DNA from 4 places in the Roseateles microcysteis genome. Region 4 is predicted to be linked to each of the others. Evidence: predicted binding sites of a transcription regulator. Region 4 holds the regulator's gene; each other region holds the start of a gene.

Evidence for each region. The regulator FNR, encoded in region 4, switches genes on or off when oxygen is low (the NO sensors DNR and NnrR bind a similar motif). The targets are predictions, from matches to a motif close to TTGATNNNNATCAA.
Region 1: a site for FNR is predicted at 1,788-1,801, ahead of V3596_RS19310 (hemerythrin domain-containing protein). Genes of this name have one in related genera too.
Region 2: a site for FNR is predicted at 2,051-2,064, ahead of V3596_RS02835 (phenylacetic acid degradation protein PaaY). Genes of this name have one in related genera too.
Region 3: a site for FNR is predicted at 2,288-2,301, ahead of V3596_RS15245 (universal stress protein). Genes of this name have one in related genera too.

Annotation. Positions count from the first base shown of each region.
Region 1 covers NZ_JBAJMV010000007.1:126,526-131,414, forward strand. Annotated here, with positions in the region: gene tkt (transketolase) at 1-1,713, opposite strand, end outside; gene V3596_RS19310 (hemerythrin domain-containing protein) at 1,836-2,420, shown strand; gene murU (N-acetylmuramate alpha-1-phosphate uridylyltransferase MurU) at 2,441-3,133, shown strand; gene V3596_RS19320 (two-component regulator propeller domain-containing protein) at 3,138-4,889, opposite strand, start outside.
Region 2 covers NZ_JBAJMV010000001.1:617,267-622,155, forward strand. Annotated here, with positions in the region: gene paaK (phenylacetate--CoA ligase PaaK) at 1-776, opposite strand, end outside; gene paaI (hydroxyphenylacetyl-CoA thioesterase PaaI) at 784-1,221, opposite strand; gene V3596_RS02830 (enoyl-CoA hydratase-related protein) at 1,224-2,036, opposite strand; gene V3596_RS02835 (phenylacetic acid degradation protein PaaY) at 2,163-2,765, shown strand; gene V3596_RS02840 (DUF1801 domain-containing protein) at 2,799-3,188, shown strand; gene V3596_RS02845 (M28 family metallopeptidase) at 3,329-4,696, shown strand.
Region 3 covers NZ_JBAJMV010000005.1:197,633-202,521, forward strand. Annotated here, with positions in the region: gene V3596_RS15235 (hypothetical protein) at 1-78, opposite strand, end outside; gene V3596_RS15240 (sulfatase-like hydrolase/transferase) at 330-1,826, shown strand; gene V3596_RS15245 (universal stress protein) at 1,781-2,233, opposite strand; gene V3596_RS15250 (hypothetical protein) at 2,381-2,935, opposite strand; gene V3596_RS15255 (beta/gamma crystallin-related protein) at 2,979-3,797, opposite strand; gene V3596_RS15260 (response regulator) at 3,990-4,391, shown strand; gene V3596_RS15265 (response regulator transcription factor) at 4,369-4,889, opposite strand, start outside.
Region 4 covers NZ_JBAJMV010000001.1:293,799-298,687, forward strand. Annotated here, with positions in the region: gene V3596_RS01340 (NADP-dependent isocitrate dehydrogenase) at 1-322, opposite strand, end outside; gene V3596_RS01345 (sulfite exporter TauE/SafE family protein) at 449-1,135, opposite strand; gene hemN (oxygen-independent coproporphyrinogen III oxidase) at 1,144-2,547, opposite strand; gene fnr (fumarate/nitrate reduction transcriptional regulator Fnr) at 2,647-3,408, shown strand; gene V3596_RS01360 (hypothetical protein) at 3,412-3,693, opposite strand; gene V3596_RS01365 (hypothetical protein) at 3,690-3,923, opposite strand; gene ccoG (cytochrome c oxidase accessory protein CcoG) at 3,944-4,889, opposite strand, start outside.

The DNA.
Region 1 (4,889 bases), on a different contig from region 4:
GCCGGTGGCGATGATGACGGCTTGCGCCTTCTTCTTCAGTCCGACTTCGCTCGGCTCGGCCAGCACGTAGCCGCCCTTGGCGATTTCATCGACCGCGGTCTTGGGCGCATAGGGCAGGTTCTGGCGCGACAGGGCCAGCACGCTCGGGCGCTGCGCGTTGCCGATGGCCATGGTCCAGGCGACCACGGTTTCGGTGGTGTCGGCCGGGCGCCAGACATCCAGGCCCGGAATCAGGCGCAGCGAAGCGACATGCTCGATCGACTGGTGGGTCGGGCCGTCTTCGCCCAGGCCGATGGAGTCGTGCGTGAACACATGGATGACGCGCTGCTTCATCAGCGCGGCCATGCGGATCGCATTGCGGCTGTAGTCGCTGAAGGTGAGGAAGGTGCCGCCGTAGGGGATGTAGCCGCCATGCAGGGCCACGCCGTTCATGATGGCGGCCATGCCGAACTCGCGCACGCCGTAGTTGATGTGGCGGCCGCCGTTGGGCACGCCGGCATCGTCAAAGCGCAGCGGCGCCGTCGACTTGGTGTTGGTGAGGTTGGAGCCGGTCAGGTCGGCCGAGCCGCCCAGCAGCTCGGGCAGCGCAGCGGTGAAGGCTTCCAGCGCCAGCTGGCTGGCCTTGCGGCTGGCCACGGTCTGCGCTTCGCTGTGGGCCTTGATGACGGCATCGACGGCGACTTGCGCGTAGTTGGCAGGCAGCACGCCCGCGATGCGGCGCGTGAACTCGGCGGCCAGCTCGGGGAAGGCCTCGGCATAGGCGTCGAACTGGGCGTCCCAGTCGGCTTCCAGGTTCGCGCCCTCGGTCTTGGCATCCCAGGCCTCGTAGACCTCCTTGGGCACGACGAAGGGCTCATGCTCCCAGCCCAGGGCTGCGCGGGTCAGCTTGATTTCGTCAGCGCCCAGGGCCTCGCCATGCGCCTTGGCCGTGCCGGCGCGGTTCGGGCTACCCTTGCCGATGGTGGTCTTGGCGATGATCAGCGTGGGCTTGGTCTCGCTCATCTTGGCCTTGGCGATGGCCGCGTCCACAGCGTTCACGTCGTGGCCGTCCACCGGGCCGATCACGTTCCAGCCATAGGCCTGGAAACGCTGGGCCGTGTTGTCGATGAACCAGGGCTGGACCTGGCCGTCGATGGAGATGCCGTTGTCGTCGTAGATGGCGATCAGCTTGTTCAGCTTCCAGGCACCGGCCAGGGCGCAGGCCTCGTGGCTGATGCCTTCCATCAGGCAGCCGTCGCCCAGGAAAGCGTAGGTGTGGTGGTCGACGATCGCGTGATCTTCGCGGTTGAATTCCTTGGCCAGCAGCTTCTCTGCCAGCGCCAGGCCCACGGCATTGGTGATGCCCTGGCCCAGCGGGCCGGTGGTGGTTTCAACGCCGGGGGTGATGCCCACTTCGGGGTGGCCCGGGGTCTTGCTGTGCAGCTTGCGGAAGTTCTTCAGCTCGCCGATGGGCAGCTCGTAGCCGGTGAGGTGCAGCAGCGCATAGATCAGCATCGAGCCATGACCGTTGGACAGCACGAAACGGTCGCGGTCGGCCCAGTGCGGATTGGCCGGGTTGTGGCGCAGGTGGCGGGCCCAAAGCGCAACGGAGATCTCGGCCATGCCCATGGGCGCGCCGGGATGGCCGGAGTTGGCTTCCTGCACGGCATCCATGGCCAGTGCGCGGATGGCATTGGCCATCAAATTGGTGTTGCGGGCAGCGGAGTTGGCCATGGTGTCTGTGTTGGGTTGGTTCTGGGGTAAACCCGGCATTTTACGTGGCCCGGCGATGGCGTCGATCCAGACCCTTGATCCAGGGCAAAGCAGGGTCGCGAATACGGGCGCAGGCTTGCGTCATGAACCCGCTGACCTTGCGCGTGATCCGTGAAGAACATCGAGCCCTTGCGGCCATGCTGCGCTCGATCCTTCTCCTGCTGGCCGAGCACCGCCGGCGCGCCACCCTGCCCGACTTCACCGCGCTGCGCGCCATGCTTTTCTATGTCGACGAGTTCCCTGAGCGGCTGCATCACCCGAAGGAGAGCGAGCTGCTGTTTCCGAAACTGCGCGCACGCGTGCCGGCGGTGCGCGAGACACTGGACCGGCTCGACGACGACCATGACCGCGGCGAGCGCGCGATACGCGACCTGGAGCATGCGCTGCTGGCCTTCGAAATGATGGGCGAAGCCCGCCGCAGCGCCTTCGAGCAATTGGCCGAGCGCTATGTGCAGGGCTATCTGCGCCACATGGAAATCGAGGAGCGCGAAGTGCTGCCGCTCGCGCTCGCACATCTGCAGGCGACCGATTGGGAAGACCTCGACGAGGCCTTTGCCGCCAACCGCGACCCGCTCACCGGCCATGCACCGGACGAGCCCTACCGCGCCCTGGTCGAACGCATCCTCAACAGCCTGCCCACGCCGCTGGGCCTCGGCCCGGCCCTCTAGGCCCCCTAAACTGCGGCTCCATGCGAGCCATCATCCTGGCGGCCGGGCGCGGAGAGCGCATGCGGCCGCTGACCGACCACACACCCAAACCCCTGCTCAAGGCCCGCGGCAAGCCGCTGATCGAATGGCATATCGAAGCGCTGGCCCGGGCTGGCGTGCAAGACATCGTCATCAACTGCGCCTGGCTGGAAGAGCAGTTCCCGGCCGTGCTCGGCGACGGCAGCCGCTGGGGCCTGCGCCTGCACTACTGCTTCGAGCAGCAGCGCTTTGGCGGCGCGCTGGAAACCGGCGGCGGCATCGCCACTGCCCTGCCGCTGCTGGGTGCCGATGGCGATGCGGCCTTCTGGGCGGTGTCGGGCGACATCTACATGCCCGGCTTCGAGTTCGACCCGGCCAAGGCCGCCGCATTTGCAGCCTCTGAACAACTCGCCCATCTGTGGATGGTGCCGACACAGGCCCAGCATCCGCAGGGCGATTTCGCCATCAATGCCGACGGCCATGTGCGCGCCGACGGCGGGCCGCTGCAGGTCTTCGCCAATATCGGCCTGTACCGGCCGGCGCTGTTCGGTGTCATCCGGGCGGGCGAACGCCAGCGCATGCGCGTGGCGCTGGACCATGGCATTGCGCTGGGCCGCATCACGGCGGAGCTCCATGACGGCCCCTGGATCAATGTGGGCACACCCGAGCAACTGGACGCGCTGAACGCGACCTAGCAGGCTAGCTGCGCACCACCTGCAGCGCCGGGTCTGCCAGCCATTCCGTGGCTGAGGCTCGCACACGGCGTTGCAGCTCGGCGGCGCTGAGCTGCTCGTCCGCGCCCAGCACGCCCACCCAGCGGTTGCGGCCGGCCCGCTTGGCGGCATAGAGCGCGCCATCCGCCAGCGTCACCACGCCCGCCCAGTCCACTGCGCGCGGATGCTGGCGCGACAAGGGGAAGACGGCGAAACCGACCGAGCAACTGCGGGTGACCTGCGCACCATCGGGCAGGATGAACGGCCGGTCGGCCACCATGGCGCGAGCGCGCTCGGCCAGTTCGATCGCATGCTCGCGCGATGCGGCGCGGGCCACGATCAGGAATTCCTCGCCGCCCCAGCGCACCAGGTAGTCGGCCTCGCGGAACACCGGCTGCAGCCGCTCGCGCATCTGCACCAGCACGGCATCACCGCCGGCATGACCATGCTCGTCATTGACCGACTTGAAGTGGTCGATGTCGACCAGGAAGAACACCAGGTCAGCGTCCAGCGGGGGAGCCGCATGGCCATGGGCCATGTCTTCGAAGCGGCGCAGGGTCCAGGCCACATCGGACTCGATGTGCTGGGTCAGGAAACGGCGGTTGCGCAGGCCGGTCAGCGGGTCGGTGAGGCTGGACTCCTCCAGCGCCGCGCTCTTCTGCTGCAAGGTGAGCGAAAGGCTTTCGAGCTCGGCCGTGCGGCTGCGCACCATGTCCTGCAGCACCTGCTGGCGACGGCGCAGGTAGCCGGTGCGCAGATGCACGATGATCATCAAGCCCAGCCACAGCAGCCCGATCAGCAGGGCGCGCGCCCACCAGGTCTGCCACCAGTTCGGCAGCACGTCGACAGGCATGCTCAGCTCATGCGGGCTCCAGGCGCCGCTGCGGTTGGTCGCCCGCACCCTCAAGGTGTAATGGCCTGGATTCAGGTTGCTGTAGCTGGCCACGCGCAACTCGGCGCCGGTGTTGATCCAGTCGTTGTCGTAGCCGTCCAGCTTGTAGCGGTAGCGGCTGCGCGCCGGGTCGCTGTAGTCCAGCGCGGCGAACTCGACACTGAAGCTGCGCTGGCCGGGCTTCAGGGCCAGGCCTTCGGCCGCCTGGCCCTGGCCCTGGCGGCGGCCGTCGATGCGCAACTCGGTCAGCACCACCGGTGGCTGGAAGCTCCAGCCGTCGAAATGGTTCGGGTCCACCACCAGGAGACCGCGGCTGCCGCCGAACAGCATGAGGCCGTCGCTGGTGGCGCCATAGGCCCGGAACCAGCCGGTGCCGAAGTCCACGCCGTCGGCAGGGGTCAGCTCGTAGACATGGTCCTTCTGCGGGTCGTAGACATGGTGCTGGGTCCAGATGCGACCCCGGTCGTCCTGCATCAGGTTGGCACCGAAGGCACGGCCGCCAATGCCATGACGTTCGCTGATGCGCTCGAAGGCGGCGGTCTTGCCATCCCATTCCAGCATGCGGTGCAGGCCGATGGCGGTGTCCACCCACAGCCGCTGCTCGCGGTCCACCAGCACGCCAACCACCGAGGCATGGGCCAGTCCCTGGCCGCTGCGCGCCTGGATGGCCAGCAGTTCGCGGCCGCCCGGCGCGATGCGGAACAGGCCCTTTTCCGTGCCCACCCAAAGGCCGCCATCGGCGGCTTCGGCCAGTGCATTCGCGTCGCCGCTGAGCACTTGGCCGCCGGCGATGTGCAGCCGCTGCAGCGCCGGCTTGCCACGCTCCAGCAGGTAGAGCCCGTCCTG
Region 2 (4,889 bases), 320 kb from region 4:
TTGCTTTCCACGCATTCGCTGGCAACACCGGGGCCCATCACTTCAGACAGGCCATAGATGTCCACCGCATCGATGCCGGCCTTGCCTTCGATCTCGCGGCGCATCGCCTCGGTCCAGGGCTCGGCGCCGAAGATGCCGACCTTGACCGACATCGAGCGCGGGTCCAGGCCCTGGCGCTCGAACTCCTCGATGATCACCTGCATGTAGCTGGGCGTGACCATGATGATGTCGGGCCTGAAATCCTGGATCAGCTGCACCTGCTTCTCGGTCTGGCCACCCGACATCGGGATGACCGTGCAGCCCAGCTTCTCCGCACCGTAATGCGCGCCGAGGCCGCCGGTGAAGAGGCCGTAGCCATAGGCGATGTGGACGATGTCGCCAGCGCGGCCACCGGCGGCGCGGATCGAGCGGGCCACGAGGCCGGCCCAGGTGTCGATGTCGCGCTGCGTGTAGCCGACGACCGTCGGCTTGCCCGTCGTGCCCGACGAGGCATGGATGCGTGACACCCGCTCGCGCGGCACGGCAAACATGCCGAAGGGATAGTTGTCGCGCAGGTCTTTCTTGGTCGTGAACGGGAACCTGGCGAGGTCGGCCAGGGTCTTGAGGTCCGAGGGATGCACACACTTTGCGTCGAACGCCGCCTTGTAGTGCGGCACGTTCTCGTAGGCATGCGTGAGCGACCAGCGCAGGCGCTCGAGTTGCAGCGCCTGCAGCTCGTCGCGGCTGGCGGTCTCGATGGACTCCAGCTCGCCGGGGGATGGGTTCTTCACAGGCATTGCTACTTCACTCCTGGATGTGAACGACGGGCTTGCCCTTGAGCCGGTACGAGCGGCCACGGAACAAGGCCACCAATTCATCGCGCTGATTGCGCACGGTGATGTCATAAACACCGGTGCGGCCGGACAGCTGCACTTCTTCGGCCACCGCAGTCAGCCGGTCGCCGAGCTTGCCCGGCGCCACGATGCTGACGTCGAAGCCCGAGGCCACGGTCATCTCGTTGTAGGCATTGCAGGCGAAGGCAAAGGCCGAATCGGCCAGCGTGGTGATGAAGCCGCCATGGCAGATGTCCAGGCCGTTGAGCATGTCTTCACGCACGGTCATCGTGAGCGTGGCGCCTCCGGGCGAGATGGCCAGGATCTCCATCCCCAAGCCCTTGCTGGCGCGGTCGTTGGCGAACATGGCGTCGCGGACGCGTTCGGCAATCTGTTGAGGAGACAGCATGCTCAGCGATCCTTGAACTGGGGACTGCGTTTGTCCATGAAGGCTTGCACGCCCTCGCTGTAGTCATGCGCGAAGCCGAGCTGGCTCTGCATCATGGCCTCGACGCGCAAGGCATCCTCGAAGTCCTGGTCCATGGCCTGGTCAATCAGGCGGCGGGTTTCGGCGAGCGCACGGCTGGGCATGGCGGCGAGCTTTTGCGCGATGGCCATGGCCTCACTCATCAAGTCAGCATCGGGTACGCAACGGGCGATCAGACCGATGGACACAGCCTCGGCGGCCTTGACCTTGTCGCCCAGCAAGGCAAGCTGCATGGCCTTGGCACGACCCACCAGGCGCGGCAGGAGCCAGGTGCCGCCGCAGTCCGGAATCAGGCCGATCTTGGAGAAGGCCTGGATGAAGCTGGCGCTCTCGCCAGCAACCACGAGGTCGCAGCCCAGCGCGAAATTTGCACCGGCACCGGCGGCCACGCCATTGACGGCCGCAATCGTCGGCACGGGCATCGCGCGCAATTGCAGCGCCAGCGGGATGTAGTAACTGTCGAGCAGATGACCGATGTCCTTGGGCGCGGCGCCGGGGCTTGGATCGGGCTTGACGAGTGGGTCGCCAAGGTCCTGGCCGGCACTGAAAGCGTGGCCGGCGCCGGTGATCACCACGGCGCGCACGCTCGAATCGGCAGCCGCTTCAGCCAGCGCTTCGCGGGTCGACGCCAGCATGGCTGCCGTGAAGGCATTCAGCGCCGTCGGGCGGTTCAGCGTCAAGATGCGTACCGCGCCTTGCGTGCTGACCTGGATCACCAGTTCGGGACTCTCGGACATTGTTCGATCACTCCTTGCTGCCGATCAAACACTCTTGACCGACCGGTCGGTAGATCGTAAGGTCGCACTTGATTTGGCGCAAGGGCGCCGCCACCCCGATTGACCGGGGTAAACCCGGAGAGCGAAATGCCTTGCTATGCCATCGACGGCGTCATCCCCGTCGTCCATCCGAGCGCCTACGTGCACCCCACCGCCGTGTTGATAGGCGACGTGATCGTCGGCCCGGGCTGCTATGTCGGCCCCTGCGCCAGCCTGCGCGGCGACTTCGGCCGCATCGTCTTGCACGAAGGTGCCAACGTGCAGGACACCTGCGTGATCCATGGTTTCCCGGCGTCGGAGACCGTCGTCGAGCGCAATGGCCATATCGGCCATGGCGCCGTCCTGCATGGTTGCATCGTGCGGCACGATGCCCTGGTCGGCATGAATGCGGTGGTGATGGACGAGGCCGAGGTCGGCGCCTACGCCATCGTCGCGGCCAGCGCCTTTGTGCGCGCCAAGCTCAAGCTGCCGGAGCGTTCGTTGATTGCCGGCGTGCCGGCCAAGGTCTTGCGCGAGCTTTCCGATGACGAGATCCGCTGGAAGCTGGAAGGCACGCAGACCTACCAACAACTGACGGTGCGCTGCCTCGCAACGATGCAGGAAGTCCAGCCCCTGATCGAGCTGGAGGCCGACCGCCCGCTGCTGCAGACGGGCTCGGCCCACCAGACGCTGGCGCAGCGCAAGGGCTGAATCGCCTCATCGATTCGGTGGTGCAATCGGGGCATGAACCCCGAAGCCGTTGATGATTTCCTGACCGAGCTGCGCAAGCGCGATGCCGAGCGCTTCGCCCTGATAGATCGCACCCGCGAGTTGATCCACACCGCCGGGCCGCGGCTGCGCGAAGAGGTGCGCTACGGCGGCCTGCTGTTCTCGGCCAGGTCGCCGGTCTGCGCCCTCTTCTCTTACGACAAGCACCTTGCGCTGGAGTTCAGCCGAGGCAGCGAGCTGCCCGACAGGCACGGCGTGCTGGAAGGCGAGCAGGGCAAGCGCCGCCACATCAAGCTGCACAAGCTCGGCGACCTCTTCAAGAAGAATGTGCGCGAGTACCTGGAGCTGGCGTTTGCGGCCGAGGCCGCTGGAGCCGCTGCGAAGGGCAAGAAGCCGCAGCGTTGAGTGCCTTGTTGAGCGCCTGTTCGAGCGAATGAATGAGCGCCTGTTTGAGCGCATCTCGCACAGTGACCAAGGGCGTCTCGTCCCGCCCGCCACCATAATCCGCCGCTTCAGAACACATCCATCAATCGAAGGGACGGACGGTGCGCTTTTCTCTCCAATCTCTCCTCGTCGGCGCTTGCGCTGCGCTGAGCCTGGCCGCTACTGCCCAGACAGCGCAGACGCCCTGGATCGTCAAGCAGCAATGGGTCAGCGCCCATGAGTCCTTCCTGGCCTCCGATGCGCTGCAAGGCCGCAAGAGCGCCACGCGCGACGAAACCATCGCCGCTGTCTACGTCGCCTCGCAGTTCGAGAGCTTCGGCATCAAGCCGGCGCCGGGCATGAACAACAGCTACCTGCAGACGGCCGTGCTGCCCAAGCCGCGCCTGCAAGGCCCGGCCCGCCTGACGGCGGCTGGCAAGACTCAGTCCGAAGGCCTGCTGCTGTTCACCTCCAGCGGCCAGCCCGTCAGTGGCAAGCTGAGCATCGCCGCCTCCGACGATCCCAAGGCCCTGGGCAATGACGAGATCGTCCTGGTCAAGGGAACTGCACCCATGATGGACTGGTACGGCGCCGCCAGCCGCCAGGGCGTCCAGCTGCTGATCGTGCGCGACAGCGAAGACGGTCGCAAGACCTTCGCACAGATGGGCAGCCAAACCCGGCTGATGCGCGCCCCAGGCCCGCAAGGCCGGCCCCGCACCACCTTGCTGGCCGTGCCGTCAGCCTTGTTCGACCAACTGGCGGCAACGCCCGGCCAGGCCCTCACGCTCGAGCCCGGCAGCATCGTCGAAGACAAGCTGGTCACGACGAACGTGATCGGTCATCTGCAAGGCACCGACCCCAAGGCCGGCACCATCCTGTTCTCTGCCCATCTGGACCACCTGGGCATGCAGGCCGATGGCGTGACCATCATGCATGGTGCCAACGACAACGCCTCCGGCGTCACCGCCGTGCTGGAAGTGGCGCGCGCGCTGGCTGCCGGCGAAAAGCCCAGGCGCTCCATCCTCTTCGTCTGCTTCGGCGCCGAGGAAATTGGGCTGCTGGGCGCAGGCTACTTCGCCAAGAACCCGCCGATTCCGCTGACCGACATCATCGCCAACCTCGAGTTCGAGATGATCGGCATGCAGGACCCGAAGCTGCCGGCCAAGACCCTGATGATGACCGGCTTCGAACGCTCGGATTTCGGCGAGACCATGAAGGCCCGCGGCTTCAGCATCACTGCCGACCCCTACCCGGAACACAAGTTCTTCCAACGTTCCGACAACTATCAGCTGGCCCTGGCCGGCATCGTGGCCCACACCGTCTCGGGCTGGGCCACAACGCCGACCTATCACAAGGCCGACGACGACATCGCCCACCTGGACCTGCCCTTCATGACGGCAGTCATCCAGTCGCTGATTGAGCCGGCCCGATGGCTGGCAAATGCAGATTACGTCCCTGCCTGGAAGCCAGGCGGCCGTCCTGTGCGTTGAGCCCCTTGTCCAAGGAATACCTTGGCCGGCCATCGCCGAGACGCGATGGCGCTCGTGCCGTCCAATCCCGCGCAGGCGGGATTAGAGCCGCGGCACTCTCTCGCCCGAGGGGACGGCGATGCTTGCCGGATTGACCGGCAAGCACATCGACCAACGGCCGGCTTGGGAGCGGCCCGGCGCTCGGCACAATGCC
Region 3 (4,889 bases), on a different contig from region 4:
GGGAGGGAATTGGGCTTGGGTGGCCGAGGCCAGGAGCAGGCAGGAGAGGAGCAGGGCGAGTTGGCGCAGCTTGGGCATGTGGGAAGCCAGTCGGGTGAAGGATGAGCCCAGTGTCTGCGCGCCAAGGCTCAGGCTCGTAGCGGCTGTGTCAAGAAAGGTGAAGTGTGGCTGGCGCCCGGATGCCCCAGCCCGGTGCCTGGGCGTGCCCAGCAACGCAAACTTACCTTTGTTCACCCAAGCCGCCTGGCGCGCAACCTTGGCACACCGCCGGGCAACAGCGGCTGCGCACACTGCCCCTTCCGTCCTCTCGGCAGTGCCTGTTCCCCACCGTGCCCCAAGCATTCTCCGCGTTGCGCCACTGGCTCACGCCCGTTCTGATCTTTCTGCTGATCCTGTTGGTCAGCGCCTGCGCCTTCATGCGCAAATACCTGGGGCCGGTCACGCTCGACCAAGTGGTCTTTCATCTGCAGTACGGCGGGCTGGACTATGCCGATCCGCGCATGATCTCGCGCGCCCTGCGCTACCTGTTCGGCAGCGTGCTGCTCGCGGCGTTGGCGACCTGGGCCCTGCGCCGCATCTCGCTGCGGCTGCAGCGCGGCCTGTGGCTGCTGCTCTTGGGTGGCGCCGCCTTCTCGGTCAGTGCCACGGTGGACGACGCTTGCGATGACGCTCAGGCCGATGCGATGGCGCAGCGCTATGTGGACCCGAGCGCCCAGCAGTTCGAGCAGGCGGGCCCGGCGCCTGACGTCTTGATCGTCTTCATCGAATCACTGGATGAGCGCTATGCCGAGCCCCGCCTGGCTCACGGCCCAGCCCTCACCGAGTTGGCCGACTGGCGAGCACGCGGCCAGCGCTTTGGCGCGATGCGCACGCTGGGCGGCTCCAGCTGGACGGTGGGCGGCCTGTTCAGCGCTCTCTGCGGCGTGCCCTTGCAGCCGGTGGGGCTGATGAGCCGCCATGCGCTGGAATACTCGACGCGCTTCTTCGATGGCGGTGCCTGCCTCACCGATGTGCTCGCCCGCCAGGGCTGGGAGCTGAGCTTCTACGGTGGCGCCTCGCTGAAGTTCGCTGGCAAGGGCTTGTTCATGTCCAAGCACCAGGTGGCGCGCCGCTTCGGCCGCGAGCAGTGGCATGGTCAGGGCGTGGAAGTGCCCGGCGAAGGCTGGGGCCTGCTGGACGCGGAGCTGGCCGAGGAGGCCTGGGCCGACATGCAGCGGCCGCGCGATGGCGACAGGCCGCGCGCCTCCTTGCTGCTGACCGTGAACACGCACGGCCCCTCAGGCACGGCGGACCCGGGCTGCGGCCAGTCCGAAGACGGCGAGCTCTCGGCCGACGAGCAGATGGCCCGCGCGCTGGCCTGCACCGACCATGTGGTCGCGCGGCTGGCCAAGCGCTTTGCTTCGCAGGCCGATGGCCGACGCAAGCTGGTCTGGATCATGGGCGACCACGTCGGCCCCACGCCGCTGCTGTTTGACGGCACCGACGAGCAGTGGCGCAATCGCAGCCTGTTCCACTCGCTGGCCCGCTTTGATGGCAAGGGCCGCGCCGAGTCGCTGCCTGCGGCAGGTCAACGCACGTTCAGCCATCTGGACGTGCTGCCCACGCTGGCTGAGGCCCTGGGCTTGCGCTGGCAGCCGCAGGCGCATCGCCTGGGTCTGGGTGTTTCACTGCTCGCGCAGGAACAACCGCCCACGCTGCTGGAGCAGCAGGGCTTTGAGCGCAGCAATGCCCAGCTGGCCTGCCCCTCGCCCCTGTTCCACCGACTGTGGGTGGACCGGCCTCAGGCCGAGGGAGAGCGCAGCAGGAGCACCGGCACCGGGGCCTGACGCACGATCATCTCGGCATCGCTGCCCAGCAAGGCGCGGCCCACGCCGCGGCGCCCATGCGTGCCCAGCACGATCAGTTGCGCGCCGCACTTGACGGCGGCATCGGTCACCACATCGGCCACCCGCTGGGCAAAGCCCTCGGCGAGCTGGGTCTCCACCGGCAGGCCGGCTGCCTCGACCCCGGCGCGGGCCTTGAGCAGGATCTGCTCGCCGCCCTGGTGCAGCAGGTCAAAGACTTCGGGCGTGATGCCCAGGCCCGCGCTCGGGTAGGCGTTGAAGGAGAGCATGTCCACCACATGGACGAGGTGCAGCCTGGCATTGCACAAGCGCGCCAGGCGGATCGCTTCGGCCAGACCGAGCTCCGAAGTGGGGCTGCCATCGATGGGCACCAGGATCTTGCTGTACATGAGCGCCTCCTTGCAAACCAGAGCCCATGCTCCCCCTGCGGGCGCGAGCGAGCATTGAGTTGGGTCAATTTTTGGACCATGAACAGAGCGGCCCGCCGCTCCTTGCTGAAGGCGGGCCGATTCATCGTGGAAACGGGCAGTGAGAGCTCAAGCTTTGCCGAACTTGCTCTTGGCGGCGCTCACGCAGGCGGCCTTGGCTTCGCCGGCCAGGGCTTCGCATTTTTCTGCGGCAACCTTGTACTCGGCATCGCGCTTGTCGGCGGCGGCGTCCTTGCGCGCTTCGCTGATCTTCTTGCCTGCCTTGGCGTCAGCCAGCGCGGTGGTTTCCGCCGCCTTGGCCTCCTTGACGCAGACGTCCTTGTCGTTGCCAGCCTTGTCGTCGCAGCGTTCCTTGGCTACGGCATAGGCCGACTCGGCCTTGGCCACGAGCACCTTGGTGTGATCGGCCGGCTTGCCGCTGAACGTGAAGTCCAGCTCGGCGTAGGCGACCTTCTCCTTGCCCTTGGCTTCTTCGATGCAGATGTCCTTGGCGTTCATGGCCAGGCTGTCGCAGGCGGCCTTGTCGGATTTGTAGTCGGCGCCGATACGGGTCTTGGCGCTGTCGAACTCGCTCTTGGTCATCGGTGCGGCGCTGGCACTGCCCCAAAGCGTCAGCAGGGCGCTGAGTACCAGGGAGGTGCGGACTTGGTGTTGCATGGTCATGGTCTTGCCTTTTTGAGGTGTGGGGAGGAGGAAGGGGTGAAGCTCAGGCGCGCGGCTCGCCGTCGCGGTTGACGGTGACGGTGTCGCCCGGAGGCTGGGTCAATTGCACGCGGTGCGAGCGGCCGCGGAACACATAGCTGACGTCCCAGTAGGAGGGTTGGGCCTGATCGCGCACACTGCTGCAGCGCTGCACGTTCTGGCTGGCCACCTGCTGGCCCTGTTCGTTGCGGCCGATGTTGGAGCCCAGTGCCGCACCGGCGACCACGCCGCCGACGGTGGCGATGTCACGGCCGGTGCCACCGCCGATCTGGTGCCCGATGATGCCGCCCACCACCGCGCCCATCAGGGCTGCCGGCACGTTGGCGCCGCGGCGCTCCGGCGCCACCTGTTCGCGCTCGATCCAGCAGCGCTGGTTGTTCGGTCCGACCACGGCGCGTACCGAGGTCACCTCGGCCTGAAAGGTGCGCTCCTGGCCGCGGCGGCGGTAGTCGCTGACCACCAGCGGTGCCGGTGCGTAGCGGTCGTCGTCGATTCGGTCATTGCGGGCGATGCGCCGCACCGAGGAGATGCTGTTGTTCATGCCCAGCGCTTCCAGCGAGGCGTAGCGACCCTGCATCAAGACCCGGCACTGCCCTTCGAAGTTCTGGTGTTCGCAGACTTCCCAGCGATCGCGACCGCTCACCACCACGGATGAGCTGCGGTCATTGAAGCCGACACGCTCGAAGTTGCGCACCGTGGCCTGGTTGTTGGTGAAGCTGCGGCCCTCGAAGCCGCCGCGTTCAAAGAATGTGATCTGGGCCAGGGCAGGGCCGGCCAAGGCGAAGCCGGCAAGCGCCAGCGCGTACTTCAATGATGGGTTCATAGGGTTCTCCGAAAGACCTCGGTCAGTCTGGCCGTCGCGCCACACGCTGCACAGCAGCCGGAGCCGCCATATCCGGTAGGTGGCGTCCTACCCGGACGAGGCTTGTAGGACTGCGCTGACAAGGCGAATGCCATGCTGCCGATGGCGGCTGCTCGTGGGTCCGGGCATGCTTTGGCCATCCACATGTCGTCCATGCCAACGCTCAACACCTATCTCATCGAAGACAGCGCGGTGATCCGCGAGCACCTCATCGCAACGCTCGAAGAGCTGGCGCCGGTCCGGGTGCTGGGCAGCGCCAGCGACGAGGCGTCGGCCCTGCAGTGGCTGGCCGCGCCCGACCATGCGGTGGACCTGGTGCTGATCGATCTCTTCCTGGCCGGCGGCTCGGGCCTGGGGGTCCTGCGCGCGCTCAGCAATCTCCCGCAGCGCCCGGTACTTGTCGTGCTCAGCAATTTCGTCAGCCCCGACATGCGCCGCCATTGTCTGAGCCTGGGCGCGGTGCGGGTGTTCGACAAGTCGAGCGAGGTCGAGGCGCTGCTGGACTACTGCGCCGAGCTGGCCGCCGGTCAAGTCAGCGAATCAAGTCCTGCTTGAGCGCGTAGTAGGTGAGCTCGCTGTTGCTCGTGAGGTTGAGCTTTTCCATCACGCGGCTGCGGTAGGTGCTGATGGTCTTGGCGCTCAGGCACATGCCCTGCGCGACATGGCCCACGGTCTCGCCGCGCGCCAGGCGCAGGAAGACCTGCAGCTCGCGTTCGGACAAACGGCTGTGCAGTGGGGCATCGCCTACCGCATCCTCAGCCAGGCCCTCGGCCAGACGCTCGGCCACGCCGGCCGAAATGTACTTGCGGCCGCGCGCCAGCACGCGGATGGCGCGCACGATTTCCTCGGGCTCGCAGTCCTTGCTGAGGTAGCCGCTGGCGCCCTGGCGCAGCAGGGCTGTGGCGTAGTGGGTGTCGGAAAAGCCGCTGAGCATCAGCACCGGCAGGCCTGGCATGCGCGCATGGATGGCGGCCAGTGCATCGACGCCGCCATGCACCGGCATGGCGATGTCCAGCAGCAGTACATCGACTTCGCCATGCCGCGCGATGTCCA
Region 4 (4,889 bases):
CGTAGCCCTTGCCTTGAAGTTCCTTGATCGCAGCCTTCAATTGCGCGACGGAGGCGCTGATATTGGGCAGCTTGATGATGTTGGCTTCGGCCTTCAGCGTCAGGCGGCCGAGCTCCGACAGGCGGTCGGGCACGCGCTGGTCTTCACGCAGGCATTCCGGGAACTGGCCCAGCACGCGGCCGGCAACGGAGATGTCGCTCGTCTCGACATTGACGCCCGCAGGCGCAGCGAAGGCGCGGACGATGGGCAGGAACGACGCCGTCGCCAGCAGCGGCGCTTCGTCGGTCAAGGTGTAGATGATGGTCGGTTGCTGCAGTGTCATGGGGTATCCAGGTCGGCCAACAATCAGGCGCAGTGGTGGGACAACTAGAGAGGCGATTCTAGGACAGCCGGGCCAGACTGGGAGCCCAGTCTTATATAAGTCTTGCGCTCGGCGGGTCGGCGCGGGCTAGCTGCAGAACGCAGCAATCTGGTCCCACAAGCCCATGGCCAACGCCCAGGTGGACGCAGCGGCCAAGGCAAGGCCGGCCAGACGAATGGCCCAGCCCGTGCCTTGTGCGCCCAGCGAGCGCAGCAGCGTCGGACCCAGCGCGAGCCCGATGCCCGAGGCTGAGGCAAAGGCAGCCATGACCAGGGCACCGGCAGGGGCGCTGCTGGCCAGGCCAGCGGTCAGCAAGGCGGATTGCAGCAAGCCGCAGGGCCAGGCCACCCAGGCCAGGCCGAGCAGACCGGACCGCGCCGGGGCGGACAGGGTGACCCGCCCGGCGCCAGGCATCGCCAGCCTCACCTCGCCTGCCTGCTCACTGACTTGCCTGCCAATCTGGCCCAGCCAGGCCGGTTGCCGGGCGAACACCAGCAGGTAAAGCCCCAGCAGCAGCGCCGCGCAATGAACCAGCAACCACAGGGGCCGCAGCCAGGCCGCAGCACCGCCGAGCCAGGCCAGGGCACCAACACTGGCGGCAGCGATGGCGCCACCAAGCGCGTAGCTGAGCAGGCGCCCAAGCTGGAAAGCGCCCATAGAACTGCGCCCACCGCGACTGCAGCCTGTCGCCGCCGCGCCGCACATCGCCAGGCAATGCGGCGTGCCAGCGAGACCCATCAGCAGGGCAGATCCGGCGAGTGCAGCATCCAGCATGGCAGCGTTCAGATGATTCGCGAGAAGCGCGCGCGTTGCTGGTCGGCCTGCAGATAGCGGTCGAACACCAGGGCCACGGCGCGGACGAAGTACCAGCCTAGCGCCGTCACCTGGATCGCGCCGGGCTCAATCTCGACCATGCCCGTTTCGGCCAGCGCGTGGAGCTTCTCCAGCTCGGCAGCGAAGTAGCGCTTGAAGTCGACCAGGTGCGCCAGCTCGATGGATTCAAACTCCACGCGGCCCTGGCACATCAAGGCCATGATGACCGCGCGGCGCACCAGGTCGTCGCGATTCAGGGCCAGGCCGCGCGCGGTGGGCAGCGCGTCATGACGCAGGGCGTCGTAATACTCAGGCAGCGTCTTCACGCTCTGGCTGTAGGTGGCACCCACACGGCCGATGCTCGAGACGCCCAGACCGATCAGGTCGCAATCCGGTTGCGTGCTGTAGCCCTGGAAGTTGCGATGCAGCCGCCCCTGGCGCTTGGCCACGGCCAAAGAATCGGTGGACAGCGCGAAGTGGTCCATGCCGATATAGCTGTAGCCATTGGAAAGGAAGCCGCTGATCGCACCGGCCAGCATCTGGATCTTGTCGCCGGCCTGCGGCAGCTCGGCCGCGTCGATGCGGCGCTGCGGCTTGAAGCGCTGCGGCAGATGCGCATAGCCGTAGAGCGCGATCCGGTCCGGCTTCAATGCCGCGACCTGGGCCACGGTGCGCGCGAACGAGGTGGACGTCTGCAGCGGCAGTCCGTAGATCAGGTCCACATTGATCGACTCGAAGCCCAGCGCCCTGGCCTCACGCATCAGGTCAACCACGCTGTCATGACTCTGCACGCGGTGCACGGCCTTCTGCACGTCCGGATCGAAGTCCTGCACACCGAAGGACAGGCGGTTGAAGCCGATCTTGCGCAGATGGGCCAGACGCTCGGCATTGACCGTGCGCGGATCGACCTCGATCGACACCTCGGCGCCCGGCTGCAGCCGGAAGGCCTGGCGCAGGTCGCCCATCAAGCCCTCGAGCTCGGCATCGCTCAGGAAGGTCGGCGAGCCGCCGCCGAAATGCATCTGCGAGACCTGCGGCTGCCGGTCGAGGTGGCGCAGCGTCAGCTCGATCTCCTTGCGCAAGGCGACCAGGTATTCACCGGCGCGCTCATGGTGCTTGGTGATCACCTTGTTGCAGGCGCAGTAGTAGCAGACCGATTCGCAGAACGGTATGTGCACGTAGACCGACAAGGGCGCGCTGCCCCCCACCATTTCCTTGCGCTGCTCCAGCGCCTGGATGTACTCGGTCTTGCCGAAGGCTTCGACAAAGCGGTCGGCGGTAGGATACGAGGTGTAGCGGGGGCCGGCGACGTCGAAGCGGCGCAGGAGGTCGGCATCGATGCCGGCGGTGGATTCGGTGAGCGTCTTGACCATGAACGCCACTGTGACCAAGCTCCCCGCCTTCAGACTTGATCCGGATCAATCTCTCATCGCTTGCGGCAGAGAACAATGCGCCAACGATTGAGGATCATCATGTTCACCGATACCGCAATGAGCGCCAGCACCCCTATCAAGCCCGAGCCGTTCAAGGTCGCCTGCTCCAGCTGCAATCTGCGCGAGCTCTGCTTGCCCGTCGGATTGAGCCAGGAAAACATTGACCAGATCGACAACATGGTCGGCCAGCGCAAGCAGGTGCCGCGCGGGGAAGCGCTGTTCCGCAGCGGCGACCCCTTCCAGTCGATCTTCGCGGTGCGCACCGGCTTCTTCAAGACCTGCGTGTCGTCGGAAGACGGCCGCGACCAGGTGACTGGCTTCCAGATGGCTGGAGAACTGCTGGGCCTGGACGGCATCAGCAGCGACCACCACAGCTGCGACGCCGTGGCGCTTGAGGACTCGCAGGTGTGCGTGATCCCGTTCAGCCGCCTGGAAGAACTGTCGCGCGAGTTCAATGAATTGCAGCGCCAGTTCCACAAGATCATGAGCCGCGAAATCGTGCGCGACCATGGCGTGATGCTGCTGCTGGGGTCGATGCGCGCCGAGGAGCGCCTCGCCGCCTTCCTCCTGAACCTCACGCAGCGCCTGCAGGCGCGCGGCTTCTCGGCTTCGAGCCTGGTGCTGCGCATGACGCGTGAAGAAATCGGCAGCTACCTCGGGCTCAAGCTCGAGACCGTCAGCCGCACATTCTCGAAGTTCCAGGACGACGGCCTGCTGGAAGTGAAGCAGCGCCAGATCCGCATCATCGACCAGGCAGGCTTGCAGCAATTGGTCAACGGCACGAACTGCGCCGCGAACTGACGTTCAGCGGGGCCAGTGAGGGGCGCTGCGGCGCCCTTTTTCTTCTTCATCCGGCATGCGGGCCATCAACACGCTGATGGCGCATGCAATGCTGATCACCAGCCACAGGACGAGAAAGGTCAGCGTGTAAACGCCCTGGCTCGACAGGCTCAGGTGCTCGCTGATCCAGAGCTCGCTGGGGTCGACCTGCGCGAAGACCAGGGCCTCCAGCACACCGGCCATCACAAAGGCCGGCCACAGCACGACCATCGCCAGGCCTCGCCCGCTGACCGGCTCGGTGCTCATTTGCCGCCCGTGGCCGCGTGGTTGCGGGCCCGCATCGCAGGCTGCTGAGCGGCATCGTCGATGCCCTCGGCCGAGGGCCGCGAGGCCTGCTCGATCACCGGATCGGGATGCGTGATGGCCAGGGTCAGCGTGGCAAAGCTCGCCACCACCACGGCGGCAGGGCCGCCAATCACCAGCCACATGAAGCGATAGCGCCACCAGGGCTTGGCTGCATGGATTGCGTCGGACATGGGGACTCCTTGCTCTGTATTCATCGTGGCACCACGAAGGTGGATTTCTCGGCGAGGGGGGCCGCACCCGCGCCATTCAGGACGAACTCTATGTGCTGAGCGCCAGCACCGGCCGCCGTGGCGGCCTCTGGCGGCAAGCGCAGCGCTACCGTAACCCAGCGGGCTTCGGCCGGCGCCAGCGTAAGGCTCACCGGCGCCGCGAGCTTCAGGCCCTGCAGACCGCGTGCATCAAGCTGCAGCATCTGCGGCTGCTCGGTGGCATTCATCAACTGCACGCGGTAGATGTTTTCGACCAGGCCATCTTCGACGATGCGGGCCAAGCTGGCACGATCACGTACCACGTCCATGCGCACCGGGGCACGCGTGGCCAGGCTGTAGACCAGTGCGATGCAGACCAGCAAGAGCACGGCCGAATAGACCATCACGCGCGGCCGGAACATGCGCCGTATCAGCTGCAGCTTCGTCAGGTGCTGCGACAGACCGTTCTCGGTGTCGTAGCGGATCAGCCCCCGCGGGTAGCTCATCTTGTCCATCACGTCGTTGCAGACGTCGATGCAGGCGGCGCAGCCTATGCATTCGTATTGCAAGCCCTTGCGAATATCGATGCCGGTCGGACAGACCTGCACGCAAAGCGTGCAATCGATGCAGGAGCCCAGGCCCTGGGCTGTCGGGTCCGCCTTCTTGCTGCGCGAACCACGCGGCTCGCCGCGCTCGCTGTCGTAGCTGATGATCAGCGTGTCCTTGTCGAACATCGCACTCTGGAAGCGCGCATACGGGCACATGTACTTGCAGACCTGCTCGCGCATGTAGCCGGCATTGCCATAGGTGGCAAAACCATAGAACAGCACCCAGAACGTCTCCCAGGGCCCCAGGCCGAAGCTCATGACCTCGGCGGCAAGCACCTTGATCGGCGTGAAGTATCCGACGAAGGTGAAACCGGTCCACAGGCCGAACACGATCCATGCA